DNA from 4 places in the Bradyrhizobium sp. AUGA SZCCT0169 genome. Region 2 is predicted to be linked to each of the others. Evidence: predicted binding sites of a transcription regulator. Region 2 holds the regulator's gene; each other region holds the start of a gene.
The links. Region 2 encodes PhoB, which activates phosphate uptake and scavenging genes when phosphate is short. Its sites were predicted from a motif close to TGTCATNNANCTGTCAT; they were not measured.
Positions count from the first base shown of each region.

Region 1: a site for PhoB is predicted at 2,167-2,183, ahead of JQ609_RS20715 (UDP-2,3-diacylglucosamine diphosphatase). Genes of this name have one in related genera too.
Region 3: a site for PhoB is predicted at 2,268-2,284, ahead of ppk2 (polyphosphate kinase 2). Genes of this name have one in related genera too.
Region 4: a site for PhoB is predicted at 2,404-2,420, ahead of JQ609_RS32410 (Orn/Lys/Arg decarboxylase N-terminal domain-containing protein). Genes of this name have one in related genera too.

Region 1 covers NZ_JAFCMC010000018.1:77,487-81,759, reverse strand. The annotation lists gene JQ609_RS20725 (threonine/serine dehydratase) at 1-208, opposite strand, end outside; gene JQ609_RS20720 (glycosyltransferase family 1 protein) at 280-1,335, opposite strand; gene JQ609_RS20715 (UDP-2,3-diacylglucosamine diphosphatase) at 1,332-2,144, opposite strand; gene JQ609_RS20710 (hypothetical protein) at 3,094-3,597, shown strand.
Region 2 covers NZ_JAFCMC010000012.1:184,165-188,437, forward strand. The annotation lists gene pstA (phosphate ABC transporter permease PstA) at 1-676, shown strand, start outside; gene pstB (phosphate ABC transporter ATP-binding protein PstB) at 673-1,494, shown strand; gene phoU (phosphate signaling complex protein PhoU) at 1,518-2,234, shown strand; gene phoB (phosphate regulon transcriptional regulator PhoB) at 2,321-3,022, shown strand; gene JQ609_RS16680 (GcrA family cell cycle regulator) at 3,205-3,714, opposite strand; gene JQ609_RS16685 (aspartate aminotransferase family protein) at 4,197-4,273, shown strand, end outside.
Region 3 covers NZ_JAFCMC010000041.1:30,520-34,792, reverse strand. The annotation lists gene JQ609_RS30150 (adenylate/guanylate cyclase domain-containing protein) at 1-1,277, shown strand, start outside; gene ppk2 (polyphosphate kinase 2) at 1,283-2,203, opposite strand; gene JQ609_RS30140 (methyl-accepting chemotaxis protein) at 2,321-3,745, opposite strand; gene JQ609_RS30135 (methyl-accepting chemotaxis protein) at 3,942-4,273, opposite strand, start outside.
Region 4 covers NZ_JAFCMC010000050.1:3,963-8,235, forward strand. The annotation lists gene JQ609_RS32405 (GNAT family N-acetyltransferase) at 1-6, opposite strand, end outside; gene JQ609_RS32410 (Orn/Lys/Arg decarboxylase N-terminal domain-containing protein) at 3-2,360, opposite strand; gene JQ609_RS32415 (LysR family transcriptional regulator) at 2,474-3,367, opposite strand; gene paoA (aldehyde dehydrogenase iron-sulfur subunit PaoA) at 3,574-4,236, shown strand; gene JQ609_RS32425 (xanthine dehydrogenase family protein subunit M) at 4,233-4,273, shown strand, end outside.

The sequences.
Region 1 (4,273 bases), on a different contig from region 2:
CGCGTTCGGCCTGCGGGATCGAGGCGAGCTTGTTGAAGGCGCCGCGGAACTTGAAAGAACCGGTCCGCTGCAGCATTTCCGGCTTGAGAAAGACCTTGGTTCCGACGCGTTCGTTGAGAACCGGGAACGACAGCAGCGGCGTTCGCACCGCAAAGGGCGCAACCACCCGCGCCGCCGCATCGATATCTGCGGCTCCAATCGGTGCCATCGAGGCCTGATCCGTCATGACCGCTTTGTATCGCGTCCGTGGACAGGCCGGCAAGACGCAATCCGGTGAAGTCAGGCGGCGAAATGCGGGTCTTCCACAAACTCGACCACCTCGCCTTCGGAGCCCGGGGCCCGGACATTGAGGGCGTGGTCGACAAAAACCCGCGCCGAGGCCTGCCAGGTGTGGGCGGCGGCAAACTCCACACAGGCCTGCGGCGATATCTGCAGCGCATCGAGGCAGGCGGCGCGCAAATCGTCGCTCAGCACGCCGACCGGCGCCGCACCGATCACATCGCGGGGACCGGTGACCGGAAAAGCGGCAACCGGCACGCCGCTGGCGAGCGCTTCCAGCAGCACCAGGCCAAAGGTGTCGGTCTTGCTGGGGAACACGAAGATGTCGGCGGCCGCGTAAATCTCCGCCAGTTCCTCGCCGTGCCGGGCGCCCAGGAACACCGCGTCCGGATATTTCCGCTCCAGCGCCACGCGGGCCGGCCCATCGCCGACAACAAGCTTGGTGCCGGGCAGATCGAGGTCGAGGAACGCCTCGAGATTCTTTTCGACCGCGACGCGGCCGACACTGAGGAACACCGGCTGCGGCAGACAGAGGTCTGCGGTGCGCGGATGAAACAGCGAGGTGTCGACGCCACGCGACCACAGCACCACATTGCGAAATCCGCGCTGGCGCATTTCAGCTGCAAGCGCCGGCGTTGCCGCCATCACCGCCTGGCTCGGCCAGTGAAACCAGCGCAGCGCGCGCCAGACCCAACTTTCCGGGATCGGCGAGCGCGCCGAGACGTATTCCGGAAAGCGCGTGTGGAAGCTCGTGGTGAACGGCAGCCCGTGCTTGCGGCAATAGCGTCGAACCAGAAGGCCGATCGGGCCTTCGGTCGCGATGTGAATGCTGTCGGGCTTGGCCGCTTCGATCAGCGCCGCGATCTTCGCCGGGTAAGGCAGCGCGAGCTGCAAATCCGGATAGCTCGGCATCGCAAAGGTGCGAAACGATTGCGGCGTCAGGAAGCTGACATCGACGCCGAAGCCCTTGGCGGCTTCCGCCATCATGGTCAGCGTCCGCACCACCCCGTTGACCTGGGGATGCCACGCATCGGTCGCGACCAGGATATGCGTCATGCCGCCCGCGCCGCAACGCGGGGAACCGGCGCCAGCCGGCGCTGCGGATCGGCCCAGGTGATGATTTCGAACCGGCCGTCCTCGTGCTCGACCAGCGCGGTGCAGCTTTCTACCCAGTCACCGCAGTTCATGTAGCGGATGCCGTGCTCGTCGCGGATCGTGGCGTAGTGGATATGGCCGCAGATCACGCCATCGGCGCCGTGACGCCGCGCTTCGCCGGCCAGGGTCTTTTCGAACGCGCCGATATAATTCACCGCGTTCTTGACCTTCAGCTTCGCCCATTGCGACAGCGACCAATAGGGAACGCCGAACATGCGCCGGAAGAAGTTGACCAGGCGATTCATCTGAATGGCGAAATCATAGGCCTTGTCGCCGAGATGAGCGAGCCAGCGCGCGTTCTGCACCACGAGATCGAAGATGTCGCCGTGGATGACGAGATAGCGCTTGCCGTCGGCGCCCTCATGAATGGTGTTTTCCACCACATCGATGCCGCCGAAATGGGTGCCGTAATAGTTGCGCAGGAACTCGTCGTGATTGCCCGGCACGTAAACGACCTTGGCGCCCTTGCGCGCCTTGCGCAGCATTTTCTGCACGAAGTCGTTATGCGATTGCGGCCAGTACCAGTTGGACTTCAGCGCCCAGCCGTCGACGATATCGCCGACGAGATAAATGGTGTCGGCGTCGTGGCTTTTGAGGAAGTCCAGCAACCGGTCGGCTTGCGAGCCGCGGGCTCCGAGATGGACGTCGGAGATAAACAAAGTGCGAAAGCGCCGCTCCGGGCTCTCTTCACTCGAGGAGTCACTACCCATGCCGTGCACCTAACAGGTTCCTGTGACGGAGCGATGACAACCGACGCGACTGATAGCCCCACGCGAATCGATGACGCGCCCCTGCAAAGCGGATAGCAGCGCGATGCGACAGGGAAACGACGTAGCGCCACGTGGATTTTACGGAGTTCACCCGCACTGCGGGTATCGCATCGTCGTCCCGGCCTTGAGCTCAGATGCGCAATTGCGCATCGGGGGACCCATACCGCGTGATCTCTCGATGAAGTCTCAGAAGCAGAGACCGTTCGCAAAACTTCTTCCTGTGGTTATGGGTCCCGGCTCAAGGCCGGGACGACGGCGGTGTTTGTTGTGCGACCATCATCCAAAACGCAGTTTCGCGTTCTCGCGGCGCATTACGCCCGAGCTCTGCCAAAACTCCTTGCCCTCCAAAGAGAGGGCGCAGGGAAGACCGGGTGCGCGCTGCACCCGCGGTCCCGTGTGCGGTTTGCACTAAGTAGGCTGCACACGAGCATACAGGGCAGCGGTGAACACCCGGCCTTCCCTGCGCAACGGCTTTACGGCTTATGCCGTGATCTCCCCGGAGACGAGTTCTTGGTTGACTCCGTCACCGCCGGTTCAGCTCACGCTTAGCCGACGGCTTGACGCCAGCAACGGGCGCCAGGACCACACGGTTTTGCCGTACGCTTATCCACGCCGTCGTCTCAGCGTAAACCAGCGTCCATCGCAACCCGCCCAACGTCCGTGACGACGGCCGACACCCTTCTGACCAGGACGGGATGGGCAAAGATATGCACCTGATTTTCGTTCTGGTAAACAGAAATATTTTTTATTTTGGGGCTTGACACAACTTCTGAAAACCGGAACTGATTTGCCCGTCGGGCTGCCTTATCGGCCCTCGCCGCTTCGCGTCAGGCGAATGCGCGCCCGATGACGGCCCCGCGAGGGAATCCATACCGCCGCCGGCGGAGAGATGGATTGCTTCGTCGCTTTGCTCCTCGCAATGACGGAGTTTCACAGCGTGCAGGATAATAGGAACGAAGCGACACGCGCCCTTCTTGTTTCGTGGACGAGTCTCGCTTCGCAACGCACAACGCCATGGTGCAAACTGGGCGCGATCGTGACGGACGGAAAACGCCTGCCAGAACCAGCCAAGCTTCTCCGTATGGGAAGCTATATCCTGTTCCTTCTGTCCTTGGTCTCGATCGCATTTGTCGCTCAATATGGCGGCCATGAAAAGCATACTTTCTTTGGCGGCGAAGTCCTTATAACTGGCCCGCTGGGACTAAAGCTGGACTTCCGCACCAATTGGCCCTGGCTGGGAAATTTGGCGTTGTTCTGCCCATGGCTGGCTCTGTACATGAGAGCGAACGTCGTAGCCGGAATATTTGCTGCAATGGCGTTAGTGACCGGCGTCTGGTTCTTCGCCGTCTCAATGGTGACGTCCGATGTTGGCGCAGTATGCCGGACAAGGTAGCCAGTTTCGGTCTTGGATTTTGGCTATGGATCGCAAGCATGTTTGGCGCTCTCGCCGCCGCAATCCAGCAGCAAAATGAGCGCGTAGAGCGATGCGATACCGAACATTCCGGCTCGCAAACCTGAGAGGACAGGTGTCCGACTCGACCGCCAAAGCCGCTTGCGGGGCCCGTCCGTCCACTACTGTCGGCACGCGCGGAAGGTCTCCCGTCCCACCAACGATCCGGATGGCGATATCCCGGCTGTTACCTGAGGAACAGCGCGGTCGTGGCCAATTGGTCATTGTCCGGGTCATGCCGATGCAATGGTGCATCGGCACAGCGCGAGGAGATGAAGCATGGAGCGCACGGCTGAAGAGCAGACCGAACTGACGACGAAAGATCTGGACACGGTGGCAGGCGGCAGGACGACGCCACCTCCCCCTCGGTTTCCCATTCCCTATAATCCCCGACCTCAGCCTCCCCTTCTAGACCGATGAACGGCTCCAGTTGAGCTAAGGCGGCGGCTGCGCCAATCTGGCGCAGCTCTGAGCTTTCGATCCCTTGATGCGCCCGCCGAGCAACTTAACCGGCTTGCGACGTCAGTTCTTCGGCCTGGTAGCCTGCACCAGACCAGGAAATCATAAACCTCATCAATCTTGATGCTTCGCTGAAGGCGCTTCGCTTCAGTCCCTCGAC
Region 2 (4,273 bases):
CGGCTCGACCGATGGCGGTCTGCGCAACGCGATCATCGGCTCGATCATGATGACCGTGATCGGCGTCGGCATCGGCGCGCCGCTCGGCATGCTGGCGGGAACCTATCTCGCCGAATACGGCAAGCATGACCGGCTCACCTCGGTGATCCGCTTCATCAACGACATCCTGCTCAGCGCGCCCTCGATCATCATCGGCCTGTTCGTCTATGGCGCCGTCGTGGTGCCGATGGGGGGCTTCTCGGCCTTTGCCGGCTGTCTGGCGCTGGCCGTGATCGTCATTCCCGTGGTGGTCCGTACCACCGAGGACATGCTCGGCCTGGTGCCCAACCCGCTGCGTGAAGCGGCATCCGCGCTCGGCCTGCCGCGCTCGCTGGTGATCAAGCGCATCGCCTATCGCGCCGCGCGCGCCGGGCTGATCACCGGCGTGCTGCTCGCCACCGCCCGCGTCGCCGGCGAAACCGCGCCGCTGCTGTTCACCGCGCTGTCGAACCAGTTCTTCAGCCTCGACATGACCAAGACGATGGCGAACCTGCCGGTTACCATCAACAACTTCGTGCAGAGCCCCTACGAATACTGGAAGCAGCTCGCCTGGAGCGGGGCGCTGCTCATCACCCTCACCGTACTTGCCCTGAATATTGGCGCACGCATCCTTGGCGCTGAGAGGACAGCAAAATGAACGATCTTTCTGTATCCGTGAGTGGCGCGAACGGACCCGTTCCCCAGGTGGCGCTGCCCGACGCGCCGCCGAAGGTGACCGCGCGCGGCCTGAATTTTTATTACGGCGAGCACCACGCGCTGAAGAACATCAACCTCGCGCTCGGCACCAACAGAGTCACCGCCTTCATCGGGCCGTCCGGCTGCGGCAAGTCGACGCTGCTGCGGATCTTCAACCGGATGTACGATCTGTATCCGGGCCAGAAGGCGACCGGGCAATTGATGCTCGACCAGACCAACATCCTCGACCCCAAGCTCGATCTCAATCTGCTGCGCGCCCGGGTCGGCATGGTGTTCCAGAAGCCGACGCCGTTTCCGATGACGATCTACGAAAACATCGCCTTCGGCATCCGCCTTTATGAGAAGATCTCGAAATCCGAGATGGACGGCCGCGTCGAAAAGGCGTTGCGTGGCGGCGCGCTGTGGAACGAGGTCAAGGACAAGCTGAATGCATCGGGCCTCAGCCTCTCCGGCGGCCAGCAACAGCGGCTCTGCATCGCACGCACCGTCGCGGTGCGCCCGGAAGTGATCCTGTTCGACGAGCCCTGCTCGGCGCTGGACCCGATTTCGACCGCCAAGATCGAAGAACTGATTACGGAGTTGGCGGAGGATTACACCATCGCCATCGTGACCCATAACATGCAGCAGGCGGCGCGCGTCTCGGACAAGACCGCCTTCATGTATCTCGGCGATCTGGTCGAATTCGACGACACCAACAAGATTTTCACCTCGCCGAGCGATCGACGCACCCAGGATTACATTACCGGCCGGTTCGGCTAAGCGCACATCGCGAGGAGAAGACAATGGCTTCAGAACATACCGCGAAGGCGTTCGACAGCGATCTTCAGGAACTGACCCGCCTGGTCGCCGAAATGGGCGGCCTTGCCGAACGCATGATCACCGAATCCGTCGATGCCCTGATCCGCCGTGACGTCGCGCTTGGCAAGCGCGTGGTCGCGTCCGACGTCGAGATCGACCGCCTGCAGCACCTGATCGAGGAACGTGCGGTGCTGACGATTGCCCGCCGCCAGCCGATGGCCATCGACCTGCGCGAGATCGTCGGCGCCATGCGGGTGGCCACCGATCTGGAACGGATCGGCGACCTCGCCAAGAACATGGGCAAGCGCGTCGCCGCGCTGGAGAACGATTTCCAGCCGCTGAAGCTGATCCGCGGTCTCGAACACATGACCGATCTGGTGCAGTCGCAGGTCAAGTCCGTGCTCGACGCCTACGCGTCGCACGACCTGCCGGCGGCGATGGCGGTCTGGAAGGGCGACGAGGAAGTCGACGCCATCTGTACCTCGCTGTTCCGCGAACTCCTGACCTACATGATGGAAGATCCGCGTAACATCTCGTTCTGCATCCATCTGATGTTCTGCGCCAAGAACATCGAACGGATCGGCGACCACGCCACCAACATCGCCGAGACCGTGTTCTACATGATCGAAGGCCAGCAGATGCTCGACAAGCGCCCGAAGGGCGACATGACCAATTTCGCCACGACGGTGCCAGGAAACTAGAATCGAAACTAGATGCGAAACTGGAAGCGGAAGACGTTCGCGTAACAAACCGCGTCAAAATACTGGATATCAAGAGGCTGACATAGATGAACGCACGCATTCTGGTGGTTGAAGACGAGGAAGCGCTCACCACGCTTCTGCGCTACAACCTCGATGCCGAAGGCTATGAGGTCGAAACCGTCGCCCGCGGTGACGACGCCGATACAAGGCTGAAGGAGCGGGTGCCCGACCTGATCGTGCTGGACTGGATGCTGCCGGGCCTGTCCGGCATCGAACTGTGCCGGCGCTTGCGGGCGCGGCCGGAGACCAAGGCGCTGCCGATCATCATGCTGACCGCGCGCGGCGAGGAAAGCGAACGGGTGCGGGGGCTGGCGACCGGCGCCGACGACTACATCGTAAAACCCTTTTCGGTGCCGGAGCTGCTGGCGCGGGTGAAGGGCCTGCTCAGGCGGGCGAGCCCGGAGCGGCTGGCCACCGTGCTGACCTATGGCGATATCGAACTCGATCGCGAGAAGCGCCGCGTCGCGCGCTCGGGCCGTCCGATCGATCTCGGCCCGACCGAATATCGCCTGCTCGAATTTTTCCTGGAACATCCCGGCCGCGTGTTCAGCCGCGAGCAACTGCTCGATAGCGTCTGGGGCCGCGACATCTATATCGACGAGCGTACCGTCGACGTCCATATCGGCCGCCTGCGCAAACTGCTCAATCCCGGCCGCGAACAGGACCCGATCCGCACCGTGCGCGGCGCCGGCTACGCGCTGGATGACCGCTTCGCGAAGGTCGAGTAGGGCGGGTAAGGCGCAGCAATATCCGCTGTCGTCCCGGCCTTGAGCCGGGACCCATAACCACAAATATTGATTGCTCTAAAAAGGCTGGAGCTCCAGCCAAGCATAACCACGGCCATCGGTGGTTATGGGTCCCGGCTCAAGGCCGGGACGACGGCAAATATTCGTCGTAACGCCGCGCGCTCTTAGCGCGTCGGCTTCGGCGCCGGGCGGCGGCGATCGGAGGCCGGCTGATAGGCGATGCGCGAGTGATGTGCGCAATAGGGCAGGCTGGTGAGCGCCTTGCCGCCGCAGAAAAAGAATTCCGAGCTGGACGGATCGCCGATCGGCCAGTGGCAGGTGGCCTCGTTCAATTCGAGCAGCGTCAGCCGCTGGCTCATCGGCACCACATTGTCGTAGGCGACCGGATCCGGCTCCATCTCCACCTCGAAGGCGTGGGCCAGCGCGGTGTTGCCGCGCGACACCGGGCGCGCCACCCGCATCATCTGCTGGGCGGGGCGCGCCTTGCGCTGACGCGGCGCGGCCGAGGACGGGCTCTTGGCACGGCCGGAAAGACCCAGCCGGTGCACTTTGCCGATCACTGCATTTCGCGTCACATTTCCAAGTTCCGCGGCGATCTGGCTGGCGGAAAGTCCGCCCTCCCAGAGCTTCTTAAGCTGCTCGACGCGCTCGTCGGACCAGGTCAATACCGTCATCGCATTCTTCCCTTCGCACAGAGCCGGCCAATTGGGGGGCAGCGCTGGCGATGCCAATTCTCAAAAATCCCAGCGGGCAGAATCCCTTAGCCCTCGCCGGGCGCATAAAAGCCGCCCGAACGTTTACGCCTTACAAAATGGACTCTAGGGGTCAGTACTTCCGCACGAGATGTCGTACCCGACAGCCCAGACGCTACAATATGGCGGGACTCTGGCGCAAGAGTCCGCGTCCGTGCGTCCACATGTTCCGGTATTTATGCATTGCAATTAGAGTTTTCCACGGCACCGGAATGCTACGGATTGCTTTATCCTGCACTGCAGGAAAGCCGTTTTTAGGCGTGTTGACACGGTCCAAAGCCAGCATAGAATGCCTGTCACGTGCCGCCCCGAAAAGGCGGCACGTTTTGTTTTCGCAAGACCGGCTGTGCCGCGTTCGCACCAATGCACGCTATGTGGCCGGTCTCTAACCGTCAGTGATGGCCATGACCAACAGCGCCCCGTCGCATCTGCTTCCCGTTTTCGCGAGAGTCGATCTCGGTTTCGAACGCGGCGAAGGCGC
Region 3 (4,273 bases), on a different contig from region 2:
GGGCATGGCGAATCCGGATCGGCGGCGAGACGCCTTCCGTGGCCGCCCTCTCGAACAATCCGGTCCCGTCCAGCCCGCCTCCTGCGCTTCCCGATATGCCGTCGATCGTGGTGCTGCCGTTCCAGAACATGAGCGGCGATCCCGAGCAGGAGTATTTCGCCGACGGCATGGTCGAAGAGATCATCACCGCGCTGTCGCGCTTCAAATCGCTGTTCGTGATCGCGCGCAATTCGAGCTTTACTTACAAGGGCAAATCCGTCGATATCAAGCACGTCGGGCGCGAACTCGGCGTGCGCTATGTCCTCGAAGGCAGCGTCCGCCGGGCGGGCGACAGGGTTCGCATTTCCGGCCAGCTGATCGAGGCCGCGACCGGCACGCATATCTGGGCCGACCGGTTCGATGGCGGGCTGGAGGACGTATTCGGCCTGCAGGATCAGGTGACGACCAGCGTCGTCGGCCTGATCGCGCCTCGGCTCGAACAGGCCGAATTCGAGCGCGCGCGCCACAAGCCGACCGAGAAGCTCGACAGCTACGATCATTATCTGCGCGGTGCGGCGCTGCTGCATCACCGCTCTTCGCTGGTCGACGCATACGGGTTCTTCAGGAAAGCCATCGAACTCGATCCGGAATACGCGGCGGCGCACGCCATGGTGGCCTGGACGTGGATGGCCCGGCAGGCCGTCGATGGCCTGCCGCTCGCCGCCGAAGATCGCGCCGAAGCCATCCGGCATGCACGGCTGGCGGCGCGACTCTCGGAAGAAGATGCGTTCGTGCTGTCACGTGCCGGTCACGTCCTGACCTATCTCGGCCACGAATATGACTATGGCGTTTCCCTGGTCGAGCAGGCGGTCGCGCTCAATCCGAATCTCGCCATCGTGTGGTATTCGCGCGGATGGGTCTCGCTGATGTGCGACGAGACCGAGCGCGCGATCGAGAGCTTTGACCGCATGATCAGGTTGAGCCCGCTGGATCCCTTGCGGATCAGCGCCTGGGACGGCGCCGCACACGCCCTGTTCTCGCTCGAACGCTATGAGGAAGGCTGTGTCGCGGCGATGAAGGCGATGCAGTTCAACGTCAATGCCCATACGCTGGGGGCGTTGATCATCAACGCGGTGCGCGCCGGCCGGACCGAGGAAGCGCAAAAAGCGGTCAGCCGGCTTTTGAAGATTCAACCCGGTTTTCGGACGTCTCACGTGGCGGAGGCCTATCCCGTCCGCCGCGCCAAGCGGCAGGACGAGATATCAGCAGCACTGCGCGACGCGGGTTTGCCGGACTAGCTCGTTTAGTAGCGCGCCGGCACGTACATCTCCGGCGGGACCGGCCCGCGCTGGTAGTCCGGATGGCGCACGCGCGGCGGCAGGATGACGGGATCCTGCGGGACCTCGCTGTAGGGAATCTGTTCAAGCAGATGGGCGATGCAGTTCAGCCGCGCCCTCTTCTTGTCGACGGCCTCGACCAGGTGCCACGGCGCTTCCGGAATATGGGTGCGCTCCAGCATCGCCTCCTTGGCCTTGGTGTATTGCTCCCAGCGGCTGCGCGCCTCCACGTCCATCGGGCTCAGCTTCCACTGCTTCAAGGGGTCGCGGATCCGCATCGTGAAACGCAGATGCTGCACCTCGTCGGTGATCGAGAACCAGTATTTGATCAGGATGATGCCGGAACGCACCAGCATGCGTTCGAATTCCGGCACCGAACGGAAGAACTCCTCGACGTCGGCTTCGCTGCAAAATCCCATCACCCGCTCGACGCCGGCGCGGTTGTACCAGCTGCGGTCGAACAGCACGATCTCGCCGCCGGCCGGCAGATGCGAGACGTAGCGCTGGAAATACCATTGGGTGCGTTCGCGCTCGTTCGGCGCCGGCAGCGCGGCGACCCGGCAGACCCGCGGATTCAGCCGCTGCGTGATGCGCTTGATGACGCCGCCCTTGCCGGCTGAATCGCGTCCCTCGAAGATGACAACCACTTTCAGCTTCTGGTGCTGCACCCAGCTCTGCAGTTTGACGAGTTCACCCTGCAGACGGAACAGTTCCTTGAAATAAAGGTGACGGTCGACGGTTTTCTCTGATGTATCGCCCTCGAATTCGGTGGTCAGCGCGTCGAGGAGGTCGTCGTCGATCTCGAGTTCCAGTTCCTCATCGAAACTGTCCATCATTTCCGCGTGGATGCGATCATGGATCGAGCCATTGAGTGGCTTATCGGTCATCGAGGTACTCCGCCCAGGAAAGCCTAAAGGAAATGCACAGCGTCACCGTTAGTTTCAAATGGGCATGTCAGTGGTGTGACAGCGCACGCCGGGCAAGGCGTCTTGGACGTCTGTCGTTCAGCTCTGCCGAAATCCCATGCGGAAGGCGCCCCAATGGCGGCCGCGCACGTGGATCGGGGAGGAGAGGTCTTTCATCAGCACGAAATTGCCGCCGCCCATGTCGCGGCGGTAGGTCTGCAGCAGGAACGGCTTTGTGTTATCAGCGACCTTCTTCACCGCGCGGTCGCTGAACAGGCGGCGGTTGCGGCAATTGGCGTTGTTCCAGACAGGGTCGGGCCCCTGTGGCAGGCGGTAGTTCGGATTGTGGGTCGGCAGATAGCCGCCTTTGGCCCAGGCGACGCAGAACACGATGCGCGGATCGCTCTTCTGGATCGGATCCTGGATGGAGGGCAGGACGCGGTCGGTGAAGGCGACATAGTCGGTCAGATATTGCTTCGGATCGGTACCTGATATTTCGCGGTATTTCTCGTCCATCAACTGCTCGACCGTGATCTCGCCGCGCGCGACGGCGGCCTCGAACGCGTCGGAAATCTGCTTTGCGGTATCCATCACCACGCGGATCAACGGCGCATCCGCCGTCTCGACGCCGCTGTCGGCGATCAGTACGATCAGGCCTTCCGACAGTTCGAGCAGCTTCGCTACCCGTCCGTCGGCCTGCTTCAGCTCGCTGGAAGACAAACCGACGCCCTGGGCAAGCTGGCCGAGTTCCTCGATCACGCGGTCGCAATGGCCGAGATTGGACGTCGCGGCCCTGGCGACGCCGTCGATCTCATAGCCTACGGACGCGATGCCCTGATGCACGCGCGCGATGATGCCGCTGATCTGCTGTGCGCCTTCACTAGCGCTCTTGGCGCGGAGCGAGGCGTCGCTGCTCTCGCCGATCAGGCTGCCGATCTGGCCGTCGAGATCGCGCATGGTATCGGAAATCTGCTGCGTGGCCTGGCGAGTTCCTTCCGCCAGGCTCTTCACTTCGTTCGCGACGACGGCAAAGCCGCGGCCGGCAGTTCCGGCGCGCGCCGCCTCGATCGTGGCATTGAGCGCCAGAAGGTTGGTCTGCTTCGCAATCGCCTCGATCGAGCCGGAAACTTTTGCGACCTGCGACAGGGCCGAGCCGACGGCGCTGAGCCGGGCCTCGATGCGGCCGACCGCTTCGACGAGTTCGGCGATGTGCTGGACGGCCGTATCCACCGCGCTGCGCGACTGAACGATCTCTCCGACGGCAGCCGACGTGGTCGATTGCACCGCCTGCGATGCATTGGCGATGTCGCGGTTGGCCGAGACCATCGTCTGGGCCGTCTTCTGCAAGTGGTGGAACCGGTCCGACTGGTTCGCGACGCGGCTTGCGACCTCCTGGACGTTGCCGGCGATGTCGGCAAGCTCCACGCCGAGCCCGCCGATGCGGTCGGCAAGCTGGTCAATCAGTCGTTCGGCAAGTGACTGGTTGGATTGAGTGTCCAGGACTGCACGCTGCACAAAGGACATGCTCGAGCTTTCTCCAGTCAGAGCCGACGATCGGCTCACCGCGGCGAGCGCATTCCAGTTTCAAGTCTAGAATGCGATTCGCGCCTTGCGTCTTGCCTGAGAGCGAACTGCTGGAGCGTTTTCGAGCGAAGCGTGTCCTCCGACTTGATCCGAGGTGGATACCGGTTCGCGTCAAGAAAACGCGTCAATCGAGAATCTACAGCCTGTAGGCCGTGCGGAAGCCGCCCCAGTGGCGGCCCTTGACGCGGATCGGCACGTCGATCTCGCGCATCATCACGGTGTTGCCGTTGCCCATGTCGCGGGCGTAGCTCTGCACCAAATAGGCGCGCTGGTTGCGGCCGGCGGCGAGGCCCGCGGGATCGTTGAAGATGCGGCGGTTGCGGCTGTTGGCGGTGTTCCAGGTGACGTCGCCGGGCCGCTGCGGGTGTGAATAGATCTTGTTGTGAACCGGCAGATAGCCGTTCTGGTCGATGACAGCGCAGAACGCCATGCGCTTGTCTTTGGCGAGGAAAGCTTCCTGGAACGGTG
Region 4 (4,273 bases), on a different contig from region 2:
GTTCATTCGCAGACCACATAAGTATGCAGCCGGATGCGGCCGGACGGATCGACTTCCTTGTAGACGCCCTGAATCTCGACGTCGAAGCCGGGGAAGGTGTTGAAGCAGGTTTCGAACATTGTGAGGTAGTCGATCATCGGCTGCGCCCGTTCGGTCAATCGTTCGCCCGGCACGATGGTGGCGATGCCGGGGGGATAGACCACGAACGGCGTCGTGGCAATGCGGCCGGCGATGGCGTCGATCGGCAGGTAGTCGACGTCGTTGCGCACCAGATAGCGCGCGGCGTCGCGCGGCGACATTGCGATGTCGGGCAGATGCTCTGCGAGGAATTGCTTCGCCTGCAGCGCGCTGACGCCGGCTTCGCGGAAGAAGCCGTGCATGCCGGCGCAGAGATCGCGCAGGCGGACGCCGGCATAGCGCTTCGGCCGGCGCTGATGGAATTCCGGAATCACCTCTTCCAGCAGCGCGTTGTCGTCGTGCAGTTTCTTGAAGGCGACGAGGCCCGAGATCAAGGTGCCGGCCTTGCTGGCCTCGACGCCGGGGGTAAGCAGGAACAGCAGCGAATTGAGGTCGTTCTTTTCCGGCACGATGCGGTTCTCGCGCAAATATTGCGCGACGACGGGAGCGGGAATGCCGTGCTCGGCATAGCGGCCGGTGGCGTGGTCGAAGCCGGGCGTCAGAACCGTCAGCTTGTTCGGGTCGGTCATGGCAAAGCCCGCGGTCAGATCGGGAAAACCGTGCCAGCGGGCGTCCGGCGAAAGCTGCCAATAAACGGGGTCGGTGACCAGCATGTCGGTGGAGATGGTCTCCCAGGCCACATTGTGCACGGCGCCCGCGCGGGAGACGTCCGGGATTGCGACGCGGTCGGGCACGAACGGCTCGAAGAACCAGCGGCGTTCGGGCCGCGCCTCCTTTTCCTCGAATTCGCGGCGGACCGCGCGCATCTTCTTGCGCAGTTCGATGCCGAGCCGGATCGTGTCGTCCCACAGCACCTCGCCGGAGCGGCCCTTCATCATCTGCGCGCCGACATCGAGCGAGGCGAAGATCGGATAGAACGGCGAGGTCGAGGCGTGCTGCATAAAACTTTCGTTGAAGCGGCGGTGTTCGATGCGGCGCTTCTGGCCGGTGATGTGGCGGTCCTTGATGTGGATCTGCGAGGCCTGCGAGAAGCTCGCCAGCTGCTTGTGGGTCGACTGGGTCGCGATAATGCCCGGCGCGTCGGGACCGAGACCGGACAGCCCCATTGCGAAACGGCCGGCATAGAGCGGATGAAATTTCATGAAGCCGGCCCAGGCCTCGTCGAACAGGATGTAGTCGCAGAGGTGGCCGATGGCTTTGAGGATCATCTCGGCGCTGTGGATGGTGCCGTCATAGGTGCACTGCTCGACGACGGCGACGCGGAACGGGCGCGGCTTGCGCCAGGCTTCCGGATCCTTGACCAGCGGATGGCTGCGGATGCGTTCGCGTAAGCTCGTCTCGTCGATGGCGTCCCAGCGCATCGGGCCGATCAGGCCCCAGGCATTGCGGACGGTGGGGATATAAACCGGAATGCCGCCGGCCATCATCAGCGCGCCATGATGCGCCGCCTTGTGGTTGTTGCGGTCGAACAGCACGAGATCGCCGTCGGTGACGAGCGCGCCCAGCACCACCTTGTTGGAGGTCGAGGTGCCGTTGAGCACGAAATAGGTCTTTTCGGCGCCGAAGATTTGCGCCGCTTCCTTTTGCGCCTTCAGCGCCGGGCCCTCATGAGTGAGGAGATCGCCGAGGTCGAGCACGGAATTGTCGAGGTCGTCACGAAAGACAGCTTCGCCGAGATGTTCGACGAACACCCGGCCGATCGGGCTGCGGCTGTAAAACACGCCGCCATTGTGGCCCGGGCAGGTCCATAGCTGGTTGCCCTCTTCGGCATAGTCGACCAGCGCGCCGAAGAACGGCGTCTTCAGGGTTTCGGCATATTGCTTCAGCCGGCTGATCAGGTTCTTGGCGATGAAGGGCGGCGTTTCCTCGGACAGGAAAACATAGCCGTCGATGAAATCCAGCACCTCGACCGGCAGGTCCTCGAACCGCTTGCGGCGGATCAGGAGGATGATCGGAAAATCGAGGCCGCGCCGGCGCATCAGATTGATCAGGGCCATGGTCTTGCCCTCGAGGCCCTTTTTACCCCAGTCGACCACCATGCAGCCGATCGCGGCATCGGTCTGAACCGCGATTTCCGCATCCTCCAGCCTGCGCGCCCGGACCACTTCGAAGCCGGAGCGCTCGATCTCGGTGATGATCTGATTGAAACGGAGGCCTTCGAGATCGTCGGTATCAAAGACCGGCGCGGCGAACAGAAAGGTGAAGCGTCGGAAATAGTCCATCGGGGTCCTCGAGTGTGTGTCCAGCAAGCTGTTGGCGCATTCGATGACATCTGGATGACGGATGGGTTCCGGCCCGGCCCCAAGACTCTGCCGCTCGATCGAGGGGCTGCCCTTCAGCCCCGGTACCGCAGCGCTTCCACCAGCACCGTAAACGCCGGCGACTGCTGGCGGCGGCTCGGGTAATAGAGGTGATAGCCCGGAAACGGCGCGCACCAGTCGTCGAGCACGCGGACCAGCCGCCCGTCGGCAAGGTACGGCTGGACCTGGTCTTCCGGCAGATAGGCGAGACCGTGCCCTCCCAGCACCGCGTTCAATCGCAATGCGGTGTTGTTGAACACCAAGGGACCATCGACTCGCACCCTCAGTTCACGGCCGCGTTTCTCGAATTCCCAGGCGTAGATTCCGCCATAGGTCGGCAGGCGGATGTTGATGCAGTCGTGCGCGGTGAGATCCTGCGGTTTCTTCGGCACCGGCTTGCGTTCGAAATAGGCGGGTGCGCCGACCACCGCCATGCAGAAGTCCGGTCCGATCCGTACCGCGATCATGTCCTTGGCCACCTGCTCGCCGAGACGGACGCCGGCATCGTATCGCTCGGCGACGATATCGGTGAGGCCGTAGTCGATGATCAGTTCGACCTTGATGTCGGGATAATTCGGCAGCAGCGTCGTGAGCGCCGGCCAAAGAATGGCCTGCGCGGCATGTTCGCCGGCCGTGATCCGGATGGTGCCGGCGGGTTTTTCCCGCAATTCGGTCAACGCCGATAGTTCCGAGTCGATCTGCTCAAATTTTGGTCCGACGGTTCGGATCAGCCGCTCGCCGGCTTCGGTCGGCGCCACGCTGCGCGTGGTGCGGGTGAGCAAGCGCAAGCCGAGCCGTTCCTCCAGGCCACGAATGGTGTGACTGAGCGCCGATTGCGAAACCCCGAGCTGTGCTGCCGCCCGCGTAAAACTGCGTTCTCGCGCAACCGCGAGGAACGCCATGAGATCGTGCGTGTTTTTCCCGAGCATTATTGAGCCAGCCTCATAAGTGTATGCGGATTAATAGGCCTAATCGAAACTCGCCGCACTCCCTAAATGCCCGAAGGCACGAGCTCGTTACCTGCCCGGGCGGGCGGCGCGCAACCCACGATCATGATCGGCGTTAGCAACCATGGATCATGGTCGGCGTTGGTGGGCGGGACGCAATCGAACGAAGCGGCAAAAGGATTGATGGCATGCGAAGCCCCGGTGATTTCAGATTCTCTCGGCGCGACCTGTTGATCGTCGGCGCAGCGTCTCTCACGGCGCCGGCCCTCGGGGTCACGACGTCGACCTTTGTGGCCAAGGCCGATGTCGCCCTGAAGCCCGCGGTTCCCGCAGCGCCCGTGATGTCCAAAGTTTCCTTCAATGTGAACGGCCAGGTGCGCGAGCTCGAGGTCGACACGCGGACCACGCTGCTCGATGCGTTGCGCGAGAATCTGCATTTCACCGGCACCAAGAAGGGCTGCGATCACGGCCAGTGCGGCGCGTGCACGGTGATCGTCGGCGGGCGCAGGATCAATTCATGCCTGACGCTGGCTGTGATGCACGAGGGCGAGAGCGTCACCACCATCGAGGGATTGGGTACGCCTGACAACATGCATCCGATGCAGGCGGCGTTCGTCAAGCATGACGGCTATCAATGCGGCTATTGCACGCCCGGGCAGATCTGCTCGGCGGTCGCGGTGCTCGACGAGATCAAGGCCGGCATTCCCAGCCATGTCAGCGCCGACCTGACGGCGGCGCCGCAATTTTCGGCCCTCGAGCTGCGCGAGCGGATGAGCGGTAATATCTGCCGTTGCGCGGCCTATTCCAACATCGTCGATGCGGTCACTGAAGTTGCCGGGAGCAAGGCATGAAATCCTTTACCTATCAACGCGTCACCTCGCCCACCGC